One region of the Peribacillus sp. FSL H8-0477 genome, then DNA from elsewhere that is predicted to be linked to it. Evidence: riboswitches for the same ligand, from Rfam matches in the RefSeq annotation. Region 1 holds a riboswitch; each other region holds the start of a gene.
The links. A riboswitch is a leader RNA that binds a small molecule or an ion and turns the genes downstream of it on or off. The one in region 1 is predicted to bind cyclic di-AMP.
Positions count from the first base shown of each region.

Region 2: linked by a shared signal. The riboswitch ahead of MHI18_RS22125 (potassium-transporting ATPase subunit F) and the one ahead of MHI18_RS21150 (DNA ligase LigA-related protein) in region 1 are both predicted to bind cyclic di-AMP.
Region 3: linked by a shared signal. The riboswitch ahead of MHI18_RS12725 (cation:dicarboxylate symporter family transporter) and the one ahead of MHI18_RS21150 (DNA ligase LigA-related protein) in region 1 are both predicted to bind cyclic di-AMP.
Region 4: linked by a shared signal. The riboswitch ahead of MHI18_RS03170 (APC family permease) and the one ahead of MHI18_RS21150 (DNA ligase LigA-related protein) in region 1 are both predicted to bind cyclic di-AMP.

Region 1 is NZ_JBBODE010000003.1:3,453-6,612, reverse strand. It holds gene MHI18_RS21155 (aspartate kinase) at 226-1,449, opposite strand; gene MHI18_RS21150 (DNA ligase LigA-related protein) at 1,603-1,896, opposite strand; cyclic di-AMP (ydaO/yuaA leader) riboswitch at 2,370-2,509, opposite strand; gene MHI18_RS21145 (DUF2515 family protein) at 2,917-3,160, opposite strand, start outside.
Region 2 is NZ_JBBODE010000001.1:855,545-858,704, reverse strand. It holds gene MHI18_RS04420 (nucleobase:cation symporter-2 family protein) at 1-276, shown strand, start outside; gene MHI18_RS04415 (DUF2294 domain-containing protein) at 501-875, opposite strand; cyclic di-AMP (ydaO/yuaA leader) riboswitch at 1,116-1,256, shown strand; gene MHI18_RS22125 (potassium-transporting ATPase subunit F) at 1,740-1,814, shown strand; gene kdpA (potassium-transporting ATPase subunit KdpA) at 1,839-3,160, shown strand, end outside.
Region 3 is NZ_JBBODE010000002.1:194,649-197,808, reverse strand. It holds gene MHI18_RS12730 (histidine phosphatase family protein) at 1-238, shown strand, start outside; gene MHI18_RS12725 (cation:dicarboxylate symporter family transporter) at 286-1,539, opposite strand; cyclic di-AMP (ydaO/yuaA leader) riboswitch at 1,669-1,816, opposite strand; gene MHI18_RS12720 (efflux RND transporter periplasmic adaptor subunit) at 1,960-3,160, opposite strand, start outside.
Region 4 is NZ_JBBODE010000001.1:612,032-615,191, reverse strand. It holds gene MHI18_RS03180 (NAD(P)H-dependent flavin oxidoreductase) at 1-980, shown strand, start outside; gene MHI18_RS03175 (VOC family protein) at 1,016-1,405, opposite strand; cyclic di-AMP (ydaO/yuaA leader) riboswitch at 1,572-1,714, shown strand; gene MHI18_RS03170 (APC family permease) at 1,828-3,160, shown strand, end outside.

The DNA of each region.
Region 1 (3,160 bases):
CTATAAAAGTAGAGAAAAGTACTCATTGGTTTACTTAACTCCTAGCGATCATGTGCTTCCTTTGCGTGTCTGTCCTCTATGTTCCTTTTTCCTATTTTTCTTATATATGCTACTCAATCCTTGTTTTTTTATGGTAGTCTTTTTTTACATTCTAAGTTGTTTATTTATCTTCTTATCTATAGAAAAGCTTTGTGAAAAGCCGAATATATTCTTTGTACTATTGAACTAATGTAAAACCGCCTCTTTTAGAAGGACGTCAAAACCAAAAACACTGTGAAGGGTCCGTACTGCTCTTTCTGACATATCTTCGGGAATAATACAGGAAACCTTCATTTCTGAATGGCTAACCATCTTAATCGGAATATGCTCGGAAGCCAATGCTGTAAACATTCTTGCAGTTGCTTCGGGATTTGAGACCATTCCTGATCCAACGATAGAAACTTTCGCTAAACCTACTTCCGTATTGAGTTCTTCAAACGCGAGTGTTGTCTTATTGGATTCGAGTAAATCCAATGTACGTCCCAAATCTTCTATCGAAACAGTAAAGGACAAGTTAGTTAACGAAAGTTCATCTGAGCACTGGGTTATGATATCTACATCAATATGGGATTTCACCAAAATTGTAAATAAAGAAGATAATGCATCAAATTTTTTAATTGTAATTTTCGCGATATGATCTTTGTGAGTCACTCCGCATACCAACTTTGCTTCCATATCCACATCCCCCTCTATTAAGGTTCCCTCTTCATCAGAAAAACTAGATCTTACCATTAACCGAACATTATATTTTTTCGCACACTCTACCGCACGGGGATGTAAGACACTCGCGCCTAATGTCGCCAATTCCATCATTTCATCTAAGGATATCCTAACTAATTTCTTGGCTGTAGGCACAATACGTGGATTGGCAGAAAAGACTCCGGAAACATCTGTATAAATTTCACATAAGTCAGCCTTAATGCTGGCAGCCAGCGCAACTGCAGTTGTATCCGAACCCCCCCGACCCAGAGTAGTAACTTCTCCGTCTTCCGTAATTCCCTGAAACCCTGCCACAATGACTATGGTACCTTTTCGAACAAGATTTACTATTTTATCGCTGTGAATATGGACGATTCTCGCTCTATTGTGAACGGTATCTGTCATAATCCCAGCTTGCCATCCTGTTAAAGAAACAGCAGGATAGCCTTTACTTATCAAAGCCATAGCAAGTAAGGATATGGAAACCTGTTCGCCTGTTGCTAACAGCATATCCATTTCTCTTCCCGCTGGGTTGGGAGACAATCGCTCCGCCATATCTACTAATGAATTGGTGGATTGACCCATCGCTGAAACAACCACGACTACATCATTACCTTTATTTTTCGCCTCCACTATACGTTCTGTTACCATCAGAATTCTATCAATACTTCCAACCGAGGTGCCGCCGAATTTTTGCACGATAAGTGGCAATATTCATCTTCCCCTCTATCTAATTATCCCACCCATTTTACCCTTTAATTAAATCCGTAAATACGGTACAAACGATAAAACGTATCATTAGCAAAACATGTACGTTTATCGGGACTTCTTGGTCCACACACCCTCTATGAACCCCCGTTCCTGCTATTGATTGCCCTTGATACTAGCTTGATAGCGCAATAGATGTAACGCCTTGTCTTGAATCCATACCTGGTCAAGCTTAAGACAATCGGCATCCTTCAAATGGACACCTTTGAAGTCCACATGCATGTTGGCTCTTTCCGCTTCAGCAGGATTGTGATCTTGTAGGTGACTTAACTCCTGTACCCATTCCTCATATTGATCGTCTGAGACAATGCGTTGATTCATGCGATAATCGATATAGCAAAGAACCAGCACCTGCCTCCTTCGCCTGATAATCTGGGCGACGATATCCATGTCAATACCATTATCATCTAGCAGATTAAACGGTTCCTCAAAATTCATCATACTACCCCATCTTCCCTAATAAACTATTATTCTGGTCACATTCCTTCAGGTTTCTTGCAGGCTTAATCCCTTTTCCTCATTGAATTTGTACCGTTCCAATGACTTCTCGATTGATAGTTAACTGTTGTAAACAACAAATAGACCAATGCTTACTTTTCCCCTTGATAGGCAATGTAATATCCATCCATGTCCGAGTGGTGATACAGGTCTCGGAACCTTGTATGTTTTACAAAAACCATAAAATTAGAGAAAAGCAATCATTGATCTACTTAACGCCCAGCAAGCTTTACGCTCTCTTTGCGTTCTGTCATCCATGATAGTATTCGATTTATAGGCATAATAAAAAGACCTATGTTAGTGTCAGAACGGTTTAGCTGTAAAAAAAGCAACAACAAAAGCCTCCTGATCAAGGCGGTCTTTATGACCTCCTTCGCTTTAGCCGACGAAGTTAGCTGACGGGTAGGATGGCGAAAGAGTTTCTCATCCCTTTTGCAAATGCAAAATTAACCCCAAAATAGTGGTTCCTCCGTTCTCAATACGTGAGATTAGGCCGCAATTAAATTGTATTTTATTGGAATTATCATACTCCCATCCTTCATCACTTGTAAACCCCCATGGGATAGTAAATATGCTCAAAATCATCCATATTCATTCGTTTTCATTTAATTTCATGGCTAAAACACTATATATTTCTATAAAACTTACTATTTCAAGTTATATTAATCATTATTTCAAATTGGATGAACAAGAATTTAGATTGGAATATCATAGTGATATCAAAAAACGTAGGAACGACTAGGAGTATTTATTGTGAAAGTTGGAAGGGCGACTCTTATCGCCCAAATCCGACAAATTACTTTGTAAGCGTTGATTAGAGAGTGATCTTTTCCGTATTGCACTTGTTTTAGTAAAGTATTTAAAAAGTATGCGAGAATACCAGTTTGACCATAATCGTGTAACACCTCTCTATTACTGGATGAACTGCTTCGTTTGATTGATTAGTTGCAGTATCGAGGTATGATCAAAAGCTTTCTTTGTCAAATCAGTCATTTTCAGTTTAGGATAAGAGTGTAACTCTCCGATAGATTGATCGTTTACAAACCAATCATTTATAGGTAAATAAGATAAAGCAGCATCAGTCCACGCATCTTGCAAAACGGGACTATAAAGTCGGTTTCTTTTATTTGTAGAAAAAACACCGCTCCAGTAATCC
Region 2 (3,160 bases), on a different contig from region 1:
ATGTTTGGGATGGTACTCGCATATGGAATAAAGATGCTCAGTACCGTAGATTTTTCTTCGCAAGAAAACTTGTTAATTATTGCTTGTTCAGTAGGAATGGGCATGGGGGTTACGGTAGTACCCTCGTTATTTACCAATCTGCCAGAAAGCATGCAAATTCTTACGAGTAATGGTATTGTAGCTGGAAGTATGACAGCGATAGTATTAAATATCTTTTTTAATATTGTTCCCAGCACAAAACAGACTCAACTAACAGCAGTCCAAAAAGCCTCATAGAAAAAAAGAGTTGCACAGTGCTGCAACTCTTTTTTTATTCTGCATATCATACATACAGAATCTATGAAAAGAGTTGAAGAAAATGAAAAAAAAGTATTGTCTGCACTGCCATGTGCTGTTAAAAAACGAGGAAGTATTCTGTATATGCGGCAGAAATACCTTCCAAGATATTGTTATTAATACACATAATCAACGCCCTTTAACGGGAAGGTAAGAGATGCAAGTTATTTGAGCGGTTCAAAACATTTTTCTAGATCTTTATCAAGAATATAAACCTCAATCTGTTCTCCAGTTTTTGTACTAATATCTCGATGAGAGGACAGAACCTTACATTTGGTATACTGTTCCACGATTTTTTCATAATCCTGGGTGTACATTTCATGTAGCAGTGAACGCATTTGCTTAATTAATTTCTTTCCTGCATTTCGGCTGGCCAGATGTTTTTCTTCAACAGTCAGAACACCTTTAAATCGGGTAATCAGCATATCATTAATAATATACGTTTTTGCCTCTTGTGGTCCTCTCCCAATCAACTCACGCTGAAACTTGATGAAGGCAGCACTAATCTCAGCTTCAAGTTTTTTCTTAGAATTTAACATAATCCCTCCACTAATTTTGGCTATTGCTGGAATTCAGCATAATTGCTGCCTAACTTCTTGTCAATCAATTTTATGAAAATTTGTAAAAGTTTGAAAAAGTAAGAATTAATGAGAAAACAAGTGATTTGATTTGAAAAATCGTTAAAAATGAATCTATTTCATCGATTTTGGATTTATATGGTTAGTTTACCTAGTTTACAAATGTTTCTAGTTAAGCGTAAAATAAGCGACAGCATAACAATTTAATAAAGGCCAAATCTCAAAGATTTTGAGAACGGAGGACCCAGTATTTTGGGGTTAATTCTGCTTTTGCAGAAGGGATGTGAACTCTTTCGCCATCCTACCCGTCAGCTAACTTCGTCGGCTAAAGCGAAGGAGGTCATAAGACCACCTTATTTCAGGGGGCTTTTTTGTTGATTTCAGCAAAATGAGCAGCCTGTCCTTCTGTAGGTCTTTTTAGTATGCCTATATTGAAAAATTGTTCTTGGATGACTGAGCGTAAAGGAAGCCCTGCTTGCTGGACGTTAAGTAGACCAATGAGTACTTTTTCTCCAAATTAATGTTTGCTTTTGCAAATCATTCTGTTTCTGTTGCAATGAAGTTTTTTCATTGTTGAAACTCGGATCGATTTTTTGCATCGGCTGCATATCGGGGGATGAGTACGCATTGGTCTTTTTTTTATGGATTGATAGTTTGACAGTGACAATACGGAAAGGAGGTGGTGAGGTTTTTTTCATCAACTAGTTGAAAGGAGAAGGTCAAATGGATGTTGTATCCGTGCTGCTAACAGCTGTTTCTTTTTCACTCTTTTTAGGATTTATTCACTTTTGTCAAAATGTTATCGAAAAAGAGGGAGAGTAAATAATGGTTCTATTGATGATTGTCGGAGTGGTTACGTTGTATTTAGTTCATGCATTGCTTAACCCAGAAAAATATTAATCGTGACTAACGGAGGAAATGTAAATGGATTTTTTACAAATCGGTGTGGTGCTGGTATTGCTTCTTGTACTAGCGATACCAATGGCAAACTATTTAACGACTGTTTATTCCCTTGAAACGACCAAGCAAGATCGAGTATTTGGACCAATCGAACGGATTATTTATAAGCTGTCAGGTATACAAACAAGTGAAATGAACTGGAAGAAATACGCTAAAGCCTTGCTGTTTAGTAATCTCATCATGTTTATCATTTCATACCTGATCATCCGCTTTCAAGGAGTGCTGCCTGGGAATCCTAGTAATATAGCAAATATGGATCCGATACTTGCCTTCAATACGGCTGTGAGCTTCCTTACGAACACGAACTTACAACATTACAGCGGAGAATCCGGTTTATCTTATTTATCACAGATGACTGTGATTATCTTTTTGATGTTTACGACCCCAGCCACAGGGCTCGCTCTATGTATGGCTTTCTTTAGAGGGATAACAGGGCAAAAGAATATGGGGAATTTTTATGTTGATTTAGTCCGTTCCCTTACGCGGGTACTGCTGCCGTTGTCCATTCTTATAGGTTTGATACTCGTTTCCCAAGGGGTACCGCAAACGTTTAGTTCTACCGCTGCCGTGACGACCTTAGAAGGAGCTGCACAGAATATCGCGAGAGGACCAGTTGCTGCTTTAGAATCAATCAAGCATTTAGGGACAAATGGCGGTGGATTCTTCGGGGTTAACTCGGCCCATCCCTTTGAGAATCCTACTGGCTTTACTAACATACTAGAAATACTATCAATGTTTTTAATCCCTGCTGCACTGCCCTTAACGTTTGGGCGGATGGCGAAAAACAAAAAACAGGGTTGGATCCTTTTTACTGCGATGGGGTTACTATTTCTTGTCTTCCTGAGTGTGTCCTATTTTAGTGAATTAAATGGGAATCCGGCGTTAGAAAAAATAGGTCTATCACAAGAAAATGGGAGTATGGAAGGGAAAGAGGTTCGGTTTGGAATCGCGCAAACTGCTCTATTTACTGCAGTTACAACAGCGGCGACAACAGGGACAGTGAATACGATGCATGATACGCTGACCCCGCTCGGAGGACTGGTACCGCTCGCCCAAATGATGTTGAACTGTGTCTTTGGCGGTGATGGAGTAGGAACAATCAATATTGTGATGTATACGATTATGGCTGTATTTATTGCTGGGCTGATGGTTGGACGAACGCCAGAATTTTTAGGCAAAAAAATTGAGGCAAGAGAAATGAAATTAATTGCGATCGTCATTCTCCTGCATCCTTTAATCATTTTAGGACCATCGGCGATTGCGTTAGCTACTGAAATGGGTACCAC
Region 3 (3,160 bases), on a different contig from region 1:
CCTAGAACGTGCAGCTACTTCCTATAAAAACATTACCGAAGCACACCCTGAAGGGACAGTTCTGATTGTTTCCCATTCTCTATTCATTCGAGCTTTTATGGCCACTATAAAGAATCTTTCCTTATCCCAGCTCTATTCACAACCCTATATTGGGAATGTAAGTTTAACTAAAATTACCGTCAATCAAAATAAGCCCGAAATCATTTTCGAGGGAGACACTACCCACTGTTTAAGTTGATTGACCTAATAAAAAAAGGACTTGCAGAAACTGCAAGTCCTTTTTTATTATGCACTTTTTACTTCAGCCGCTTCTACAGGAGGATTGAATTGACCTTCCCATTTAGAAATAACGATAGCTGCTAGAGAGTTACCTACTACGTTAACAACTGTTCTACCCATATCAAGGATACGGTCGATACCAGCAATGAAGGCTAAACCTTCTACTGGAATTCCAGCTGATCCTAATGTCGCTAATAGGACAACGAATGAAACACCAGGCACACCCGCAATCCCTTTTGAAGTAACCATTAAGACAAGGATTAGGGAAATTTGAGCACCTATAGTTAAATCTATTCCGTACATTTGAGCAATGAAGATTGCTGCCAACGCTTGGTATAACGTTGAACCATCTAAGTTAAACGAGTAACCAGTTGGGATGACGAATGTAGAAATATGCTTTGGACAGCCTAGCTTTTCTGTTTTCTCCATCAATTTTGGAAGTACTGCTTCTGAACTTGCAGTAGAGAAAGCTAAGATCAATTCTTCTTTTAAGATGATGAATAATTTGAAAATATTAAAGCCAACAAGTCTAGCTATTAAACCTAAAACAACTACTACGAAGAAAATCATCGTTCCGTAAACAGTAATCGCTAATTTACCCAGTGGAATAAGGGATTCTAGTCCAAATTTAGAAATGGTTACTCCAATTAAACCAAATACACCAATCGGAGCAAATTTCATAATCATATTAGTCATAGCAAACATTGCTTCCGCCAACCCTTGGAAGAATCCAAGGACAGGTTTTCCTTTTTCTCCAGCCGCGGCTATTCCCAAACCTAACAAAAGGGAGAAGAAGATAATGGCCAGCATATCGCCCTCAGCCATTGCTTTAATTGGGTTAGATGGGACAATATTCACTATTGTATCCACTAATGATTTAGTTTCTGTGTTATCAGCCGTTTCAACGTAACTGCTGATATCTGTTTTTTCCAGGGAGCCCATATCTACGCCTGCACCTGGTTGGAATATATTTGCAGCCATTATACCTACGATAATAGCAATGGTTGTAACTATTTCAAAATAGAGAAGCGTTTTTCCGCCGATTTTACCGAGTGCCTTAAGGTCACCTACACCCGCTACAGCCATTACGATACTCGCAACAATAATTGGAACAACAATCATTTTAATTAAACGGAGAAAAACATCTCCAAGTGGTTGTAAATAAGTAGATACGTCAGGGTTGCCATAAAAAATAGCCCCCACGATAATCCCTAATACGAGACCAATAAATATTTGCCAAGCTAAACTAATTTTCTTCATCTAACATCCTCACCTTCTGTAAAAATTCTATGCTGCAAACATGCATTTTGTCTCGGTAAGGGAAACAAGGTAAATTTTCTCCGGCAAAAAAAAGACACACTGTGTGTCATTTTACGCGAACATTTTTCAAACTGTTCCCTTTACGCTGACGAGGTTAGCTGTCGGGTTAGGACTTGGAAACACAAAGCCCTTTCTACTAATCTAGAATTCACCCCAAGCGAACGGATCCGCAAATTGGGTCCCCCGTTCTTTCGATAAGATTAAGCGGTATTACGTTATAATAAAATATTATAGTAAAATTTCATTTCTGTAAATATATTTATTTCTGTTCTATGCATAAAATTGCTGGAAATCCCTCAAAAATCCCTTTATGAATCCGTTTTTTCTCTTATTTATGTAGTTCAAATAACATATCAAGTCCTATCTCTCTAATAGGCCTGTTAATAAATACCGGAATTTATCGCGTGTACTAATCTCTTTAAGTTGCTTTCGTGTTATATCTTTTGGTTGTAGTGCTGTTATAAAATAAGCATGATTTTGTGGTACATTCTCTGGTTCAGCTAAAATCGTTTCGCCTGCGGTCATGCCCTTCCGAATTTCTTGTCTTCCACTCATTTCAATACCCTTCGTTACATACTGCTTATTCACACGGCCAGTAGTTAACTTATAAACAAATGGCTTTGAACCCATATGTAAGGTATCTTCAGGAATAACCGGAACATTTTGCACACTTGAGGTAACAATCGATACATTCACCTTGCTGCCAACTGGTAGAAGCAATTGATCATCCTTAACTATAGCTTTATACGGATAAGTGCTTTCTTTCTTCATACTTGGTTCCGATTTCGGATAGGCTGTAATACGATCGACTGTCCCTATAAGAGGTTTTTTTAATTCAGATGATTCAACCGTAACTGCCTGTCCTTCCTCAGCTTCCTTTAACCTTTTTTCAGAAAGTTCTCCTTCAATTGACAACCTATTTGAAGATAAAGTTAGAATAGGGCCAGTAAGACTCTTATTCACTTCCTTCACAGTGCCATCAACATCACTAACAGCTGATACAGTCCCGCTTATTTCATCAAGATTTACAAGCTCAGCTTCTAGAATGTTAACCTTTTCTTCTATTTTGCTTTTCTCATATTCCTGTTTAAATATTTCCTGTTCAATAGTGGCAACAATTAGTTCAGATGAAGCATGCTCATCCAAATTTAAGTCTGCTTCCAGTTCTGCATTATCTTCATTATCAGACACTGAAGGAGCTTCTGGAATGGAGGATTGATAACTTTCCAGGCTGCTGATATAACTCTCTATTGCAGAAAGATCATTTTCAGCAAGTTGTTTTTCATTTTCAAGATTGGCTTTGCTTGTTGAAGCTTTTGGATCAAGGTATTCATATAAAGGCGTCCCTGAAGTGACCGTATCTCCTTCCTGTACTAAAAATTTCTGGAATTGTTTTTCATGATCGAAGTACACAGGATACTCTTCATATGGTACTACCATGCCTTGTACTTGAAAAGTCCTTGAAATATCGCCTAGTTTAGCTTTCGTCCAGTTCTCTACATATAAAGTTCGCTCAACTTTACTATCTTCCTTACCTATTAAATATAAATTACCCGCTATT
Region 4 (3,160 bases), on a different contig from region 1:
AAGCATGGTGGAATGAGCTTGCTTTGCCGGTTATCGCAGCTCCGATGTTTTTAATATCCGGACCTGAGCTAGTTAAATCTTGTTGTATGAATGGGGTGTCTGGCTCATTTCCAGCTCCAAATGCAAGGCCGATAGAGGTCCTTGATGAATGGATGGGAGACATCAGCAGCAGTTTAGCAGAAGCGAAATTGAAGGATCCTGCTAAAAAAATTGCGCCCTGGGCAATGAACATGGTGGTACATAGTACGTACAGCCGTCTTCAAGAAGAGTTAGAGCTGGTAATCAAGCATCAGCCGCCAATTGTTATCACTTCACTTGGTTCGCCAAAACATGTTGTCGAAATTGTACATAGCTATGGCGGTTTAGTATTTTCCGATGTTAGTAGTATTCCGTTTGCTAAAAAAGCAGCTGAGGCAGGCGTGGATGGATTGATTCTTGTTGCAGCGGGCGCAGGAGGACATGCCGGAGAGTTGAATGGCTTTGCGTTTGTAGATAGTGTACGTACATTTTGGGATGGAATCATTTTACTTGCCGGCTCAATATCTACAGGAAAAGGAATTCTTGCAGCTCAAGCGGCTGGTGCGGATCTTGCCTATATGGGGACTCGTTTTATTGTGGCAGAAGAAAGTTATGCTGCTGATGCCTACCGTGAAATGCTTGTAACATCAGAACCTGAAGATATAGTCCTAACGGATGCATTTTCAGGAGTTAACTGTAATATGTTAAAACCGAGCATTCGAAACAATGGCCTTGACCCAGAACAACTAGTCAAAAAAGAAAAAGTTAATTTTGACGGTATGGCTCAAAAATCAGATGCAAAAGCTTGGAAAGATATTTGGTCTGCTGGTCATGGTGTAGGCGCGATCGACAAAATTGATTCAGTTGAAGGCATAGTGAAAACACTTCAACAAGAATATAACGAGGCTTTGACAAAGTTAAATGAACAGGCTGCGAAAATTAAAACAAGTGTTTCCCAATAATTATGTTAAATGGACATTCAAGATGTCCATTTTTTTTATTCGTTCGGAGCCACAATTTCAACCTTCATTCGGTCAGGATCCTCGAAAAATACAGCATAATGATTCGGTCCGCCAGCAAAAGGGAAACTTTCTTCATATAAAAGAGGAATCTTTTTTTCCTTTAATTTCGTGAACAATTTATTAACATGCTCCCTGGACTCTCCATGAAAAGCTAGATGATTAAGGCCAATCCTCCCTCGATGGTATCCGCTGTCTATAAAACGGTCATCTGTTTGAACAAATACTAGATACGAGTTTCCTTGTTTCCAACTGATGCCGGACGCCCATTCTTGAAAAACTTCATAGTTTAATTCAGTTAAAAGCCATCCCCAAAACTCAGCTGATTTTTTAAGATTGGCAACATTTATTTCAATATGATGCAGCATGGCGATCGCTCTCCTTTTTTTGTAGATTATACCATAAACTGCTGAATCAATAGAGTGATAGACCGCTTAGTATCAGGCTTTTCCCTCCTATAAAAACTTCATGAAAAAGTAGAAAAATATGTATTTACAAAATGGAGTAGCGGGAGTATGATAATCAACAGTTTCATATTTCTTATCGCTGAATCTTAATAGAACGGAGGACCCATCGAATGCAGTAGATTACTGCAAGGGGTGAATCCTAATATAGGTAGGGCTCCTCTTATGGCCCGAATCCGACAGCTAACTCCGTAAGCGTAATGAAGAGAGGAAGGGTGAAGCTTGTGAGCTAAAAATAATAGGTCCACAAGGCTATTTGCTATGCCTTGTGGGCTTTTTTGTGTCTAAAAAACGAAGGTATCTTACAGAATGTGGTGGTATAAGTCATGTATTCTCCTATTAAACGATTTTTAATTGGCCGCCCTTTAAAGTCATCTGAGCTTGGAGAGCAAAAGCTAAATAAATTAAAGGCATTAGCGATTTTATCATCTGATGCATTATCAAGTGTTGCCTATGGTCCGGAGCAAGTATTATTAGTTCTTATGACAGTCAGTGCCGTTGCGTTTTGGTTTTCAATCCCTATTGCGATGGGGGTATTGGTTTTACTGGCAGCACTGATTTTATCTTACAGGCAAATCATCTATGCCTATCCGGATGGTGGTGGAGCGTATGTAGTTTCTAAAGAAAACCTTGGTATTAATCCGGGATTAATAGCCGGAGGTTCACTTTTAGTCGATTATATTCTGACAGTAGCAGTCAGTGTGTCCGCAGGAACGGACGCTATCACTTCTGCACTGCCGTCCCTTCATTCCTATAACGTGTTAATTGCTATTATACTCGTTGTTATTATTACTATTTTAAGTTTACGAGGGATTACGGAATCTGCATCAATCTTAGCTTATCCCGTTTATTTATTTGTCATTGCATTAGTCATTTTACTTGGTGTAGGCATTTTTAAAATTTTTACTGGTGACATACCAGCTGATCTCCATTCACCGATTGGGACGCCGGTTGCTGGGATTTCTTTATTTTTATTACTTCGAGCCTTTGCATCAGGATGTTCAGCTTTGACAGGTGTAGAAGCCATCTCGAATGCCATTCCAAGTTTTAAAGATCCAGCACCGAAAAATGCGGCAAAAACGCTGACTATTATGGGGATTTTACTCGCGATTCTCTTTTCAGGTGTCATCTTTCTTGCGTACTATTATGGCGTTTCACCAAAAGAAAATGAAACGATCGTCTCACAGCTTGCTTCACAAACCTTTGGACGAAATTATTTGTATTACTTCATACAGGGAACAACGGCATTGATACTAATTTTGGCAGCAAATACGGGGTATTCAGCTTTCCCGCTTTTAGCCTTTAATCTGGCAAAAGATAACTACATTGCTCGTATGTTTTCGATTAGAGGGGACCGACTAGGTTACTCAAATGGAATTATTTTTCTTGGAGCGATGTCCATCTTGCTGATTCTAGCTTTTCAAGGAAATACCGAAAAATTAATCCCGTTGTATGCGGTTGGGGTATTTATTCCCTTTACGCTGTCACAGACAGGTATGCTTGTTAAGTGGATTCGGGAAAAACCGAGCGGGTGGCAAATCAAATTAACGATTAATCTAGTGGGTGCTTTAATCAGTCTGCTTGTTCTGCTGATTTTTTTAATTACAAAATTCACTCAGGTGTGGCCGGTGTTTATCTTCCTTCCGTTAATCGTCACTT